Regions from separate parts of the Chryseobacterium sp. 22532 genome, predicted to be linked through region 2. Evidence: riboswitches for the same ligand, from Rfam matches in the RefSeq annotation. Region 2 holds a riboswitch; each other region holds the start of a gene.

Region 1 (5,849 bases), on a different contig from region 2:
AAAACCAGGCACAATACCACTTCCTTTGCGGGTACACTTCCAAACTGGCGGGTACAGAAAGAGGAATTACTGAACCGGAACCATCTTTCTCTCCTGCGTTCGGAGAAGCTTTCCTTACCCTTCACCCAACCATGTATTCTAAAACATTGATCGGAAAAATGAAGGAGCACGGAGCTAAAGCTTACTTGGTAAATACGGGATGGAACGGAACTGGAAAGAGAATTTCCCTTAAAGATACCAGAGCAATCATTGATGCAATCATTGACGGTTCTATTGAAAATGCTCCTAAAACTCAGGTTCCGATTATGAACCTTGAAATTCCTACACAGCTTCCAAATGTTTCTGAGGGCATCCTGGATCCTAGAGAAACATACAGCAGTGCTGCAGAATGGGAAGAAAAAGCAAGAGATCTTGCGACAAGATATATCAAAAACTTTGAACAGTACTGCGATACTGAAGAAGGGAAGAAGTTAATTGCTTCAGGACCACAGCTTCAGCAGCAGACTACTTAATACAGCAAAAGCCTCATCACCCGATGAGGCTTTTTATTTTAATGATATCAGAAATGTAATGCTGAGCGCCGAAGCATCTTATCCAAAAACATTGCAATTCTGTTTATTATTTCAAGCTTAAAATCGCCAGTCTGTACCCATCCATTCCAAAGCCGGACAATACTGCATCCGTATTAGCTGCCGTAACAGATTTCTGACGGAATTCCTCTCTTTTGTAAATATTACTGATATGAACCTCTATTTTCAGTTTTCTGATGTTTTTCAGGCAATCCGAGATAGCATACGAATAATGAGTATAGGCTCCGGGATTAATTACCAAAGCATCAAAGTCATCTTCCTGTAACCTGTTGATAATCTCTCCTTCAATGTTGGACTGATAATAGCTTAATTCATGAGATGGAAATTCAGTTTTTAATTTTTCCAAATAATCCTCCATAGAAATATTTCCATAGATTTCAGGTTCTCTTGTTCCCAGTAAATTAAGGTTCGGGCCGTTTATAATTAAAACTTTCATGTTATAAATTTAAATAGTTTAGTTTGATTATAGAACTTTTTTTTGTACTAATTATCCATTTTGATTCTTTGTATTATATGTAATGATATTTGTCATGTTTAAATATTTCGTAATTCTATAACTCTTTGAAATTCTAAGTTTTGAATAAAAATTAAGTTAATTTTTGGAAATATTTCATAATAAAATTTAAAGTCTACTTGTTTTGTAGACTAATTGTTTTTAGATTTGCAAACATATTTCGATCGGCTTATAAAGAAAGATGGAGGGAACTGACCCTGTGAAATCTTAACAACCTGCCTTGAGCAAGGTGTTACATTCAGCCTATAAAGGAAAAATAAGCACTTGGTTTATCGTATTGAGCGATGCCCTTTGCTGTCTTTTCTGCAAAGGGCGATTTTTTAATATATGATAAATAAAATTGATTATGATTAGTAAGAATTTAATTAATTCTAAAGTTTGGATTCCACCTGTTGCTGTATTTTTCTTAGGAATAATGGGCGTACAGGCTCAGACCCAAACTAAAAAAGATACGGTTAACGAAAAGGAAATCGATGAAGTGGTTGTCATTGCTTATGGTAAGGCTAAAAGAACAAGTTATACCGGTTCAGTAGCTACCATATCCAGTGATAAAATCAATAACAGACCGGTTACCAATATTACAAAAGCGCTGGAGGGGCAGGTTCCGGGAATTCAGGCAGTAAGTGCCTCCGGACAGCCGGGTTCTACTGCTTCTGTGAGAATAAGAGGGGTTGGCTCCATAAGTGCTTCAAGTGATCCGTTGTATGTGGTAGACGGAATTCCTTTTGACGGAAACATCAATTCCATCAGCCCCAATGATATTGAATCCATCAGTGTTTTGAAAGATGCAACGGCAAGTTCATTATATGGTTCAAGAGGAGCTAACGGGATTATTATCATCACAACAAAATCTGGTAAGAAAGGAGAATCAAGAATCAATTTTAATATCAGTCAGGGATTTTCCAGCAGAGCGGTAAAGGATTATAAGCAGGTAAACACGGATCAATATTTTCAGCTGTATTGGGAAGCATTGAGAAACGGGTATAAGTCGGGACAGATTACTTCTCAGCAGGCAGCACAGATGGCGAGTGATAACCTGACAACTGCTTTGGGAATCAATCCTTACGGAGCCGGTTTTCCCAACCCTGTAGGGACAGACGGAAAGCTTGTTCTCGGAGCAAAAGCATTGTGGAATGATGACTGGAGAGATATTCTTCAAAGAACAGCTTCCAGAAGCCAGGTGGATTTTGATATCAGTGGAGGCAGCGAGAAAAGCAATTATTTCTTTTCATTAGGGTATCTTGATGACAAAGGAATTGCTATTGAATCTGGATTTCAAAAATTTTCCACCAGGTTAAAAATTAATTCGGAAGTAAAAAAATGGCTGAATGCAGGTGCTAATTTAAGCTATACCAACAGTATTCAGAATGCGCCGCCGTCTTCAGATTCGAGAACTGACAATATCATTAATGCGGCCAGGGTAATTCCGTCTTTCTATCCATATTATGAAAGAAATGCAGATGGAAGCTATGTGCTGGATGCTGGAGGAAATAGAATTTATGATTTCGGGAAATACAGGCCTACAAGTGCATTGCAGAACCAGAATGCAGCGGCAACATTGCCTCTGGACAAGAACGAGAATAAAGAAGACAATTTCTCAGGAAAAGGATTTTTAGATTTTACTTTCCTTCCGGAACTGAAATTTAAAACCAGCTTTTCTGTTGATTTGGTGAATTATAATGGTCATTACTATTCAAATCCTCTTATCGGAGAAGGCAGTGAGATCGGTGGTTCTGTAACGAAATCAAACAGTAGAACATTATCTTATACAACCAGTAATATTCTGACTTTCGATAAAAAATTCGGGAAGCATCACCTTAATGTTTTAGGAGGACAGGAGTTCTATAAATATGATTACCAGACGATATCCGGTTCCAGAAGCCAGTTTTCGCTTCCTTATTATTATGAGCCTGATGCAGCAGCTCTGTTGGGAAGCTTTAGTGGCAACAGCGACAAATTCTCTTTGTTGAGTTTCCTGGGAAGAGCAGAATATGATTTTAACAATACTTACTTTTTATCAGTATCCGGAAGGGCAGACGGCTCTTCAAGGTTCTTTGCAGATAACCGATGGGGGAAATTCTGGTCAGTTGGAGGTTCATGGAAAGTTTCAAATGAAAATTTCATCAAGGATTTAAATATATTCAACCAGTTGACACTGCGAGCAAGTTATGGAGGTCAGGGGAATGATAAATTAAGAAGACCTAACGGATCCTCTCTTTACTATGCTTATCAGGAATTGTATAAATTTTATAATAATCTTGGCGAGCCGGGAACTGTTCTGGAAAAAGTACAGACCAATGATGTGAAATGGGAAACCAATCTTAATTTAAACGTAGGTCTTGAATTTGCCGTTCTTAATAACAGAGTGAAGGGGAATGTAGAATATTTTAAACGTAAGAGCCAGGACCTTTTGTTTAATATGCCGGTTGCCCCATCTCTGGGAATCAGTGATTTTCCTTTTAACGTTGGAACAATACAGAACACCGGTTTTGAATTTTCACTCTTCACAACACCGGTTAAAAATGATAATTTCCAATGGAATGTGGATGTTAACCTGAGTACCCTGACCAATAAAATAACAAAGCTTCCTAAAGGATCCTTCATTACAGGAACAAAACGTCTTGAAGTAGGCGGTTCTATTTATGATTTCTTTATTCCTGAATGGATGGGAGTAGATCCATCCAACGGAAAGCCTCTCTGGAGATACATTTACCAGGATGCGAATGGAAATACAGTGGACGGAACCACTTCCGAGTATGCCAAAGCAACCAAAACGGTGCAGGGATCCGCACTGCCTAAAGTAATGGGAGGGGTTAACACAAGTATTGCTTATAAAAACTTTGATCTTTCAGGATTGCTGACATTCAGTATCGGTGGGAAAATCCTTGATACGGATTATACATCATTAATGTCTAACGGAAGCGCCGGGGGACGCGCATGGAGTGCAGAAATGCTGAACAGATGGACTCCGGAAAACCCCAATACCGATGTTCCTGCGTTAAGTACAACAACGAATAACTGGACTTCCACTTCTTCAAGATTCTTATATTCCGGAACCTATGCCAGACTTAAAAATGTGAGCCTGGGCTATACACTTCCTTCCGATTATTTTGAAAAACTGGGATTGAAGAAATTCAGGATTTATGTTCAGGCCGAAAACCTTCTCACTTTCTACAAGCATAAAGGAATGGATCCGGAACAGGCACTGGATGGAACCACCTATTACAGATATCCTGCCATGAGAACGATAACGTTCGGTCTTCAGGCGACTCTTTAACCTATTAAAATTGAAACAATGAAACAATTAAAATACATATCTTTTGCCCTGATCGCAGCATGGTCACTGACAAGCTGTGAAAACGAACTGGAAACGGCTCCTACAGATCAGGCTAACGGTGCAGAGGTTTTCAAAACGGCCGAAAGCGCAGAAACGGTAATCAATGGTGCCTGGGCAAAACTGAATGATGACGGGCCCACTTATGCCAATATCGGTTACTCAACAGTCTTGAGGACAAGTGATGCCATGGGAAGTGATGTGGCGGTTTTGACCAATAAATATGGGTTTCCGTCTGCCTATGCTTTTACGGAAATGATCAACAATACAGCTTCGAGACCACAGTTCATATGGTCGACATTATATTCAACCATAAATAATATGAATAATGTGATTACCCGTATTGACCAGACCGAAGGGAGCCAGGAGAAAAAGAACCAGGTGAAAGGGCAGGCTAAAGCATTGCGGGCCTTCTGTTATCTGAACCTAGCCAGCTTTTACCAGTTCAGCTATTTAAAAGACAAAACAACCCTTACAGCACCTATCTACACAGAGCCTTCAACCATCAGCTCAGTTCCGAAGAAGAGAGCAAGTCTGGAGGAAATTTATACCCTGATTAAAAGCGATCTTACGGAAGCAGATAATTTATTAGCCAATTATACCAGAAATAATAAAGATAAGATCAACAAAGCTGTGGTAAACGGACTTTTAGCCAGAACTTATCTGAATACCGGAGAGTGGAGTAAAGCGGTTGCGGCTGCAAAGGTTGCCAGAACAGGTTATCCGCTAATGACAGCTGAAAAATATAAGGAGGGTTTCAATGACATCAGCAATGGTGAATGGATCTGGGGACATGGACAGACTCAGGAACAGTCAGGGGCAAGCTATGCTTTCCACTATCTGGATGTATCTTCTTCGGGAAGTTATTACTACAGTTTCATGGCGGATCCGTTTTTCAAAAATTTATTTGATACCAATGATATCAGATCCCAGCTGTTTCAGTGGGATGGACTTCCAGGCAGAGAAGGTCTGCTGAGGTATTCCAAATTTAAATTTAAAACCGGTCTCATTGCAGATATTGTATTGATGAGAGCCGCAGAGATGTACCTGATTGAAGCCGAAGCAGAGGCAAGAAACGGAAATATTACCAATGCCGTTACAGTTTTAAATGAATTGAAAACAACTAGAAATGCCAATCCTTACACTGGAACTCTTGCCCAGAATGATGTAGTAAAAGAAATCCTGATTGAAAGAAGAAAAGAACTTTTCGGGGAAGGATTCTCTCTTTCAGATATTATCAGAACACAGGGAACCGTAGTAAGAAAACCGTATGTAGATGTCAGCGGCCAGCCGATAAAAGTACAGATTACCACTCCGGACGGAACGGTAAAAACGGTGAATGGTAGAGGACATTCTGTCTTTAATTTCCCTGATCAGTCTGCTTTTGCACCGAACAGTAAGTATTATCTGT
Region 2 (5,849 bases):
GAAAATATCATTCGCAAACACGGAAACAGTAAGACGGTTGTTCATAAATTTCTTCGTCAACGTGATATCCAGGTTATTGTTGAATGGTTTATCAGCCGTAAAGTAGAAATATCCGGCTTTTGGAGTAAGATAACTATAGTTGGCGGTCAGTTTTATGTCTTTCGGTAAAAGCAGCTGGGTCATGATATTAAAGATCCAGAAGCCTTTATTATTTAAATTATCAATATCGTGTTTCTGGTAACCTGCATACAGATACATAAAGTTAATTTTGTCAGGGTTAAAATTAAACTTCATGATCTCGCTCATCGGCTTGCTGAAAATCATAAACGGTATAGGAAGACCTACATTAAAGTTATGAATTTTCATATTCGAAATATTCACCTGCTTATTGTAAAGGTTCTTCCCGTTTTTCATGATAATCTGTGCTACCTGATCTTTTGCAGAACTTACACTGTACCCAATGAAGGCATAATCAAACGCCGAAACTTTCAATTCATAATTATCAAAAATTGTAGGCTGAAGATCCGGGTTACCGGTAACTTCCGTATTCGGGCTGGCAAAGATGACGTTGTTCGGGTTCAGGGCAGAAATACTTGGCAGAGTAATCTTTTTGTTGTAGTTCGCTGCAATATAGACCTGATTCATCAGGCTATACTGTACGCTTGCATTCGGGAAAAGCTTGAATTTATTGAAAGGTGTTAAATCTCTTTCCAGAACAGCATTATCCTTTATGGTTCTTGTAATCCCGGAAATATCATAATTTTCTGCTCTTGCTCCTAAAGTAAAGTCAAACTTTTTCAGTTTTGCCTGAAATTCAAGGTAGGTAGAAGCCGTCTGTCTTTGGTATTCCAGGTTGGTCAGGCCTTTACTTTCCGTATCATAATCCTGTCTCTCATATAAACCTCCCAAACTTACTTTTCCACCGTCCAGAAGCTTGATCGGCTGTGAATAATCTACCTTGAAGTTAGCAACCCTCATATCCGATTTATTATCAAGTACATTTTCGCCGCCTACATTCAGGAAAGGCTGCCAGATATCCGTATAAAAGCCTCTCTGGAAGAAATTGTCCTGGGAGAATTTAGATGTAGCCTTAGTATATCCAAACTGGAAGTCCAGCTTTTGAGACTTTTCGCTGAAACGCTTCTGATACGTTACAACAGCTTCCTGCCTCAGGTTGTTGGTATGGGCAACATCGGATGCTTCATAATCAGCTTCCCGGTACGTGACAGGATTAAGGCTTACAGGGATGTCGGCAAGTCCTGTACTGGCTGTATAATTGTCATTATTGTTGTGATAAATATCGTAGTTCAGCAATAATCTGTCCTGTCCAAGATCAAAAGTCAATCCTGATTTTGCAAAATATCCGCGTCCTATTCTGTCCGTATTGTTATGCAGAAGCACATCCTGATCACCATTCAGCATACTCTCACGGTAATTCTGGCCTACATTCAGCTGCCATCCGAAAAGTTTATTTCTGGCATTCAGATTTAGAGAATTGGTGGTTCTGCTTCTGAATTTATCGTAATTGGTAAACGAATAATTTCCTGAATATGTTGCTGTTAAATACTTATTGGCATTCTTATTCGTAATGATATTCATGATGGCACCTCCTGAGGTAGCCGGATATTCTGCTCCCGGCTGGGTGATCACTTCTATTCTGTCTACCGAGTTGGCAGGCATCCCTTCAAGAAAAGAATTCAGTTCGTTTGAAGTAATATTTAAAGGTCTTCCGTTCAGGTAAACATCCAGGATTTTTCCCTGGTACATCATTCCGGCAATATCGGTAGAAACCAGGCCGGGAAGCTTCTTTATACCTTCCAGAACATTCCCGTTATTAAGCTGTGGCTGTTCAGAAAAGTCAAAAATAGTACGGTCTGCTTTTTGTTCAACGGCTTTTTTAGTTTTGGTAATAACTACGCCTTCGATCTGCTTTTCCTTCTCTGCATTACTGCTGTTTTTTTCCTGCGAATAGGCAAAAAAAGACGCCAGCAAAGACAGCGTGAATATAGTTTTTCTCATAATGTTTTTTACTACTGTTCAGTTAGACGTAAAAAAAGGCGATTTGTTACGATGAAATTTGCGAAAAGTTAAATTTTTGGGCAATTATTTTTTTTATTCCGAAATAATTATATCTTTGCCAGGTAATTATCAAGAATCTCATAGATGGGATAGCAACCTGCAAAAACAAGCAAGGTGCTGAAATAGATAAGCCGGCATACCCGGAAAAAATGTTTATTCTCTATTTTCTTCCCATCTTGACATTTTTGTTTTAAAAATAAAATCAATGTTTAAAGACAAGGGAAACCACAAGACCAATTTAAATTTTCGTTTCTCAGATCATGAAGTATCACTTCGTTATTCTGACCTGCTTTCATGCCATACTCACATGTGTATGTGTTGTTGTTTCTAGACTTCTTTAAAAAATAATTCAATCATTCAGGCTTTTGACCGTAACCTTAAAATAAAGGTTGCAGGAAAACTATGGCCTGAAATCAAACAAACAATCAGTAATAAAAAATAGAAAAACACATGCATACTTTCAACAAAAAAACAATCATAGCTTCAGCAGCATTCATTTCAGCATTTTATTTTGGACAGTCGGATTCTGCATCATCCAAAAAGATCGATGATGTAGTGATCCTGGGATCGAGAGGGACCGGAAGATCTCTTACAGAAACTCCGGTTCCGGTAGATATTATCAATATCTCAAAGATCTTAAGACAAAGTCCTGTTAATAATATAAGTCAGGCCCTTAATTACGTGGTGCCCTCTTTCTCTTCTACTTCACATACGGTCAATGACGGAACCGATTTCGTGGATCCCGCTTTGCTAAGAGGACTTGGCCCGGATCAGGTGCTGGTATTGCTTAATGGAAAAAGAAGATACCAGTCTTCGTTGATTAATGTTACATTGACACCGGGAAGAGGCTCGGTGGGAACGGATCTTAATGCGATTCCTGCATTTGCCTTGGATAAAATAGAAGTACTGAGAGACGGTGCTTCTGCCCAATACGGTTCTGATGCCATTGCCGGAGTTGTGAATTTAGGACTTAAAAGAAGGTTAGGATTATCGGGACAGGTTTTTCTGGGAGGATATGCTTCACCAGTTGCCAATAATTTTTCCGGAGGAATAGATGGACAGACCATATCTGCAGACCTCAACTATGGAGTGAGAATAGGTGAAAAGGGATTCATTAATGTAACTGGATCCGTGCAATACCGTGATCCATATTCAAGAGCAGGAGAACGTCAGGGACCCATCTTTAATGCTTATAATGCCATTAATTACAGAGCATTGCAGAACGGAGTGAATATCGATGGATTATATAAAAACATTACCAATACTTCCAACACTCAGCAGATCATCAATACAGTCAAGCAATATGCATCACAGGTTGATTATTTTTCGCAGGATTTTAAAAACCAGATATCAGGAGCTAACAGCATTGCAGCATTGCAGGGTTTACTAGGGAGAGACTTTACAAATCAGGAGCTTGGCTACAGAGGATTGGAAAGAAAAGATTTCAGCCTTAGGGCAGGACAGTCCAAGCTGCAGTCTGCACAGCTTTTTTTCAACTCTGAAATTCAGGTTAATGAAGACTGGAAAGTGTATTCCTTTGGAGGATACAGCTACCGTTTGGGAAATGCAGGTGGATTTTACCGTCTTCCGAATACAGAAAGAAACATCAATGCTGTTACCCCGAATGGATACTTGCCGCAAATTGAAGCCAATGTGAATGATTATTCCCTGGCTGGAGGAATCAAAGGAAAATGGAACGGCTGGAATGTGGATCTGAGCAATACTTTTGGTAAAAATGCTTTTAATTTTGGAGTGGTGAACACGTTTAATGCTTCTTTAGGAGAAAATTCTCCAAGAACCTTTGAAGCAGGTGGCTCAGAATTCTTACAAAATACGCTGAATCTTGATTTCTCAAAAAAATATGATGTGCTTCATGGCCTGAATGTGGCTTTTGGAGGGGAATACCGTTATGAAAACTATAAAGTAAATGCGGGTAATGAAAACTCCTATGTTTCTTATGATATTTTTGGACGTGTAGTGACTGCTGCTACCCCTGACAATGAAAAAGTAACTGACTTTTTTGGAGCTACAAGACCAGCCGGGTCACAGGTTTTCCCCGGATTCAGCCCGGATAACGCCGTTTCCGGAAGCCGAAACAGTGTTGCCGCTTATGCTGATGTGGAAATTGAACCTACGGATTGGTGGCTGGTAGAAGGAGCTGTGCGATTTGAAAATTATTCTGACTTTGGTTCTACCTTTAATTATAAGCTGGCAACGAATGTAAGGCTGGCTAAAAACTTTAACTGGAGAGGTGCAGTTTCTACAGGTTTTAGAGCACCATCTCTGGCACAGATCTATTACAGTTCAACCTCTACATTGATCCAGAAAGGAGAAACTACCCAGGTAGGGACTTTTAGAAATAATTCCGAAGCAGCTCAGGCTTTGGGAATTCCAAAACTGAAACAGGAGACATCACAGTCGTACAGTACAGGAATTACATGGAAGATTCCGGCTTTAAGTCTGGTATTTACGGCAGACGCCTATCTTATAAAAATTAAAGATAGAGTAGTGCTTACCGATTTATTCTACCGTCCGGAAGGAAGTTTTGCGCCGGGTTCAGACCAAGCCGTGCTACAGGGAGCGTTCGATCTTGCAAGAGCCAGTGCTGCGAATTTCTTTGCTAATGCGGTAGATTCCCAGACAAAAGGACTGGATATTACAGTTTCTCAGAATACAAGAATTTCGGAAGGGATATCTCTGGAAAATAACCTGGGACTTAATTTTAATCAGACCAGAAGAGTTGGTGATATTCATGCTTCGCCTAAACTGGTAAGTCAGATCAATAATTATTTCTCTGAGCCGAACAGAGTGTATTTTGAAGAAGCTGTTCCACGTATAAAAGCTACACTTGCCAATACCCTGAAACTTTCAGCACTTACGGTTTCCCTCAGAAATTCCTATTTTGGAAAAGTGACAGATGCTGATGTGCTGGATGCCAACTTTGACGGAGTTACTGAAAGCAGAGAACACTTTGTTCTGAATGAACGTTTTGTGACCGATCTTTCCGTAGGCTATGACTTCAATAAAAACATTTCGGCAACAATAGGCAGCAATAATATATTTAACATCCTTCCTTCGAAAAGTCCTGATATAAGCTCATTAACAGCCGATAATCAGTTTGTGTATTCCAGGCAGGTTTCTCAGTATGGTATAGGAGGCCGTTTCCTGTTTGCCAGAGTAGAATTTAAATTTTAAAATGCATAAAAAGCAAAAAGCAGAGAAAGAATCTCTGTTTTTTGTTAAATGAGGGCAGAATTTATTATTCTGCTCTTTCTTTTTCTTTAAAATTGACCGTTCTGCTGTTAGATTTGACCTTTTGGTTCCCAAAATTATAAGTAATGCTTACGGTTAGCTTTCTTGCATCCCAGTAATTATCAAAAGATTGTGTATTGTTTGTAAAATAAACACTTCCTCTGTAGCCGCCCTGCCTGAAAATGTCATTCACAGAAAGATTCATCTGCAATGCTTTCTCCATAAGGCTGACTTTGATTCCTGCATTTAATCCGGCACTGCTTTTTGATGTTGAATTGCCACTTTTTGAAGGAAGGGATTGCCAGTAATTCAGGAAAAAGTAGAGGTTTTTTGTTTTATTTAATCTAAAGGTATTGTTTGCAGAATAATAAATTGACTGCCCATTTTTAGGACTTGCATTAAAGTTGGTAATTTGAGTTTCGCTATAGCTGAATGAGGTCGAAATATTGCTTTCCCAGATCTTGAAAAAAGTGTCTGTATAAGTAAGATTAAGCCCATAATTATCCTGATCATAATAG
Region 3 (5,849 bases), on a different contig from region 2:
ACCAATTCTTCCATATGATAATCTGCCATAGCGATTGTTGTTCCTGAGAAAGTGTTGGTTTCGATAATATCAGCTCCTGCTTCCAGATATTTTTTGTGAACTTCTTCAATTGCCTGAGGCTGAGTCAAAGAAAGCAGATCGTTATTTCCTTTTACCGGATGTTCCCAGTCTTTGAAACGTTCGCCACGATAATCTTCTTCTTCAAACTTGTAACGCTGAAGCATGGTTCCCATGGCGCCGTCAAGAATTAATATTCTCTCGGATATTGCCTGGTATAGTTGTTCTGAATTTTTCATTGTATAAATTTTGGCTGAAGCCATTTAAGTTATTTCATTAAACAGATATTGAATTAATCCAGGGCCTGCTTTAAATCTGCTATGATATCATCCACATGCTCAAGACCTACCGAACAGCGTACCAGACCTGCGGTAATACCTACTTCGTTTCTTTCCTCATCGGTCAGTTTTGAATGGGTAGTTGATGCCGGATGGGTTACAATCGTTCTTGTATCTCCTAAATTGGCAGAAAGCGAGCACAATTTTATTTTATCCAGAAAGTTTCTTCCTCCTTCTATTCCGCCTTTAATTTCAAAAGCTACGATATTTCCACCCAACTTCATCTGTTTTTTAGCAATTTCATAACTTGGATGGGATTTCAGGAAAGGATATTTTACAAGCTCTACATTGGGATGACTCTCTAAAAACTCAGCCACCTTCAAGGCATTCTCACAATGTTTTTCAACACGGATAGCCAATGTTTCAAGACTTTTTGACAATACCCACGCATTGAAAGGTGACATCGCCGGTCCGGTATTTCTTGCAAAAAGATAAATCTCTCTTATAAGGTCGGCTTTTCCTACAGCTACTCCACCTAATACTCTTCCCTGGCCGTCAATAAGTTTTGTTGCAGAGTGTACAACAACATCTGCCCCGTATTTAATGGGCTGTTGCAGATAAGGCGTTGCAAAGCAGTTATCTACAATAAAGATTAGATTATGTTTTTTTGCAATCTGGCCAAAAAACTCAAGATCCAGAATCTCAATAGCCGGATTGGTTGGAGTTTCGAGATACAAAATTTTTGTATTAGGCTTAATATACTGCTCTACATTTTCCGCATCTCCAGCTTTAAAATAAGTGGTTTCGATATTCCATTTCGGGAAATACTTGGTAAACAAGGTATGTGTAGATCCGAACACCGACTGGCAGCTGACAATATGATCACCGGCATTCAATAAAGCCGCAAATGTTGAATAAATGGCAGCCATTCCTGTTGCAAATGCATATCCGGCTTCTGCGCCTTCCATTATTGCAATCTTATCAGTGAACTCTGTCACATTCGGGTTTGAAAAACGGCTGTACAGGTTTTTAGGTTTTTCTTCAGCGAAGCTTGCTCTCATATCTTCTGCATCCTGAAATATAAAACTGGATGTAAGATATAATGGTGTTGTATGTTCATCAAACTGGGTTCTTTCAGTCTGGGTTCTTATCGCTGATGTTTCAAAATTTTCCATATAGTTTTAAAATGTAGCAATGTATCAGTTTAACAATGTAACAATGAGATCATTGGTAAATTAGTACATTGTTAAATTGTTATATTAAATTATTATTTCGTTTCACTTACTCTTAAAATATCTCCAAAAACTCCTCTTGCTGTTACCTGGGCTCCGGCTCCGGCTCCCATGATCACGATTGGGTTTTCGCCATAGCTTTCTGTATAGATCTCAAAAATAGAATCTGAACCTTTCAGCTGACCTAATGCAGAGGTACCCGGTACAGAAACCAATTTTACATCAAGCTGACCTTTGTCTTTCTGAAGATCGCCATGAAGATCGCCCACATAACGAAGCACATGTCCTGGCTCCTGGCCCTCTTTAATTTTCCGATATTCTTCATCCAGCTCATTCAGTCTTGAGATAAATTCGTTTTTATCTACGGACAAAAGGTTTTCAGGAATTAAATTTTGAATATTGATATCCTGGAATTCATTGATCAAATCTAATTCCCTGGCCAGAATCAGAAGTTTCCTTGCGACATCATTTCCGGAAAGGTCTTCACGCGGATCAGGTTCTGTATATCCTTTTTCCATCGCTTCTCCAATAATGGTTGAGAATTTATCGTTTCTCACAGAGAAATTATTAAAAATATAGCTCAATGATCCGGAGAATACTCCTTTTATTCTTGTAATATTTTCTCCTGAAAGGTGTAATAGTTTTATGGTATCAATCAATGGAAGGCCTGCTCCTACATTGGTTTCATAGAGATAACGTCTGTTATTTTTGCTCAACGTATATCTTAGTTTACGGTATTCTTCTATTGGAAGAGTATTGAAAATTTTGTTGGATGAAACCAAGTCAAAGCCGTTTTCAGCCAGTGCATGGTAATTTTTCACAAAATCTTTGCTTGCCGTATTATCTACCACGATCAGGTTTTCCAGCTGGTTTTCTTTTGAGAAGTTGATTAATTCCTCAACATTTGATGGATGTTCTGCTGTTAAAACCTCATCATTCCAGTTTGTATTAAAACCTTTTTTATTGAATGCAATTTTTCTTGAATTGGCTACTGCAACCACTTTAAGATCTATCTTTTTACGTCTTTTGATTTCTTCAGAAGACTGTAAAACCTGCTCTATTAAAGTCTTCCCTACATTTCCGTGACCAATGATCGCCAAGTGAACGGTTTTAGGCTTTTTGAAAATTTCGGATTCAATGATATTCTTCGTTTTCTCATCCTGGGAAGAGGTAACGACAATATTCACTCTCTTTTCGGCCGCAACCTGGTTGAGAAGAAGTGGAAAGACATTATTTCTGGCTAATTCTGCAAGTACTTTATTGAAATCTTCCGCCACAAATCCTAGTACGGAAACATTATTGATGCTGTAAATTTGTGAAACCTTTCCTGATTTTCTTTCTGCTTCAAACTCATCGATCAGGCAGGTCACTGCTTTTTCTGCATCGTCCTCATTTACCAGAATAGATATTCCGTTTTCAATAGCCTGTTGGGAGATCACTCCTACACTGATGCGCGCCAAAGTAAGCGCTTTAAAAATTCTTCCGTCGATCCCGATTTCGCCCAGGAAATCTTCACCTTCAAATTTGATGATTGATCTGTTCTTTAAAAACTTTATTTCGTTAGCATTTCTCATTCTACAAAATATTTTTTATGATAGTATTTAATTGTTCGTATTCCATTAGGAAGGCATCATGCCCGTGAATTGACTGTATTTCATGATAGAAAACCTCTTTCTTTTTCTCTTTCAGCTGCTCAAAGCACATTCGAATTTCTGAAGCGGGAAAAAATAAATCTGTATCTACTGCAATTAAGTGCATTCGGGCACTGATTTTTGTTAACTGCTCTTCTTCAGTGTTCATATTCATCAGCAAGTGATTCATCAGCTTATAGGATTTTAAACTAAACCTTTCGTTTAATGAATTTCCGTGATAAACCAACCAATCTTCGGACTCTAACCGCTGATTTTTTTGATCGTATCTATTTTGAAATCTGTCATTTAAGGACTGAGGTGTTCTGTAACACAGCATAGCATGAATTCTTGCTTTTTGCAGGGGCTCATCATTTCCGTTGAGCAGAAATTTCTGAACCAGGCATTGTGCATGAAGCCAGTCATGGGTTTTGAAATCGCAGGCAATAGGAATAAAGATTTCTGCCAACTGTGGTTGCTTGGCAAGCATTTCCCACGCAATCCCTCCTCCGAGTGAACCTCCGATAATGGCATATAGGTTTTTGATATGTAAAGCTTCAAGGCCTTTCAGGAATATTTCTGCAATATCTGAAGGCGTGAAGTCTTCGTATTCGTCAATTAAAAAATGATCATATCCGTTTCCGGGAATATTGAAACACAGAACGGTATATTGAGTTGTATCAATAACCTGATTTTCACCGATCAGCTTTTTCCACCATCCTTTTTCACCGGAAACATTTGAATTTCCGGTTAAAGCATGATTTACCAATATAACAGGTGCTGTAAACAGGTCTTTCCCGAAGATCTGATAAGTCAACGGGATATGGTATTCCTTCTGGGAAAAGGTACGATACGAAAGATTAATATAGTTTAGTTCTGTTTTCAATTCTATTATTTTAATACAATTGAAAATGCCACAGGAATGGCTGAAAAGAACTTCAGTAAGTTATCTGTCCAAAATAAATTGGTAGAACGTAGCACCTTCTCTGCTTGCACAAAGGGTTGCTAAGGTTTCATAGGGTCTAATCCCTCAACCTTTCTTGATAACATTTTCAATATTTGAATGAACGCTCGGCAAAGATAAGTCTTTTCTTTTAAATTTTAAAAGAAAAAATATTTAATATTAAAAAACCGTGTAATAATAAGTGTTTCAAGGCTATGTTAATAATTCTTCAGGTGGAAGGAATTGGAATTATTTTTCAAAAAAACTAACTTCGTACTTGAAAAGTGATGAAATATGACTGTTGAAAAAGAAAGATTACAAGATTCTAAATGGAAAAACTGGGGTCCATACGTCAGCAACCGGCAATGGGGAAATGTACGCGAAGACTACAGCCCGAACGGAAATGCCTGGCATTACGCCAACCATAATAATGCAGAAAGTTATGCCTACCGATGGGGCGAAGAAGGGATCGCTGGAATCTCCGATGTAAAGCAGATTTTCTGTTTTGCCTTTTCCTTTTGGAACAAAAAAGATAAAATTGTAAAAGAGCGCTTTTTTGGTTTAAGCAATCCTCAGGGTAATCACGGAGAGGATATCAAAGAACTCTTTTATTACTTAGATAATACACCTACCCACAGCTATATGAAAATGGTGTATAAATATCCGATCAATGCATTTCCTTACGATGATCTTGTTGCTGAAAATGGCAGGAGAAGCAAAAAGGAACCTGAATATGAGATATTTGATACGGGAATTTTTAATAACGATGAATATTTCGATATTTTCATTGAATATTGTAAGGGAGACCACAATGATATTCTTGCAAGAGTAACAGTTCACAACAGAAGCCGGCAGGATGCTCCCATCGTTATAGCTCCAACTGCCTGGTTCCGAAATAACTGGAAATGGGGTTACAATACATATAAGGGCCAAATGAATGCTTCCTATGACGGATGTATTGATATTAATCATGACAGCATTTCGATCAAAAAACTCTATTCAAGAAATCTTGCGGCTAAAAGTGCTTTCTGTGAAAATGAAACCAATACCCCAAAATTATATGGAGCTCCTTATCCGGGAAACACCTATTTTAAAGATGGAATAAATGATCATATCATTTATGGAAGTAATACGGTAAATCCTGAAAAAAGGGGTACCAAAGCATCTTTTATTATTGATGAAATGATTGGAGCGGGACAGTCCAAAATTTTTGATTTCAGGCTATGTTCCGATGAAACAGATGAACCTTTTGATCAATTTGATGAGATCTTCAATACCAGAATTGCCGAGACGGATGAGTTCTACAATGAGATTCAGAGCGAAACGACGAATGAAGATGAAAGGAATGTTCAACGGCAGGCGTTTGCAGGGCTTCTTTGGAACAAACAGTTCTATCATTATAATGTAGGAAAGTGGCTGAAGGGCGATCCGAACTACGAAGCTCCCAGAAACTTCAATGAATATGTTAGAAATACGGAATGGAACCATCTTCACAATAAGGATATCATTTCCATGCCTGATAAATGGGAATACCCTTGGTATGCAACGTGGGATCTGGCGTTTCACTGCGTTCCTTTTTCTATCATCGACGGAGAGTTTGCCAAAGGGCAGCTTCTGCTTTTAACAAAGGAATGGTATATGCACCCGAATGGGCAGCTTCCTGCTTATGAATGGAACCTGAGCGACGTAAATCCACCGGTACATGCATGGT

The links. Region 2 has a riboswitch for S-adenosylmethionine ahead of ACTJIV_RS18465 (TonB-dependent receptor plug domain-containing protein). Riboswitches for the same ligand answer to the same signal wherever they lie in the genome.
Region 1: it holds a riboswitch for S-adenosylmethionine, as region 2 does, so the genes downstream of both, ACTJIV_RS02935 (SusC/RagA family TonB-linked outer membrane protein) here and ACTJIV_RS18465 (TonB-dependent receptor plug domain-containing protein) in region 2, are expected to answer to the same signal.
Region 3: it holds a riboswitch for S-adenosylmethionine, as region 2 does, so the genes downstream of both, ACTJIV_RS03635 (alpha/beta fold hydrolase) here and ACTJIV_RS18465 (TonB-dependent receptor plug domain-containing protein) in region 2, are expected to answer to the same signal.

Annotation. Positions count from the first base shown of each region.
Region 1 is NZ_JBQENJ010000001.1:622,258-628,106, forward strand. It holds gene pckA (phosphoenolpyruvate carboxykinase (ATP)) at 1-512, shown strand, start outside; gene ACTJIV_RS02930 (type II 3-dehydroquinate dehydratase) at 619-1,026, opposite strand; SAM riboswitch class I at 1,271-1,367, shown strand; gene ACTJIV_RS02935 (SusC/RagA family TonB-linked outer membrane protein) at 1,451-4,381, shown strand; gene ACTJIV_RS02940 (RagB/SusD family nutrient uptake outer membrane protein) at 4,400-5,849, shown strand, end outside.
Region 2 is NZ_JBQENJ010000007.1:99,136-104,984, reverse strand. It holds gene ACTJIV_RS18470 (outer membrane beta-barrel protein) at 1-2,019, opposite strand, end outside; SAM-I-IV-variant riboswitch at 2,141-2,239, shown strand; gene ACTJIV_RS18465 (TonB-dependent receptor plug domain-containing protein) at 2,530-5,274, shown strand; gene ACTJIV_RS18460 (TonB-dependent receptor domain-containing protein) at 5,339-5,849, opposite strand, start outside.
Region 3 is NZ_JBQENJ010000001.1:760,954-766,802, reverse strand. It holds gene ACTJIV_RS03650 (homocysteine S-methyltransferase family protein) at 1-296, opposite strand, end outside; gene ACTJIV_RS03645 (O-succinylhomoserine sulfhydrylase) at 350-1,510, opposite strand; gene ACTJIV_RS03640 (ACT domain-containing protein) at 1,603-3,141, opposite strand; gene ACTJIV_RS03635 (alpha/beta fold hydrolase) at 3,143-4,081, opposite strand; SAM riboswitch class I at 4,139-4,245, opposite strand; gene ACTJIV_RS03630 (MGH1-like glycoside hydrolase domain-containing protein) at 4,433-5,849, shown strand, end outside.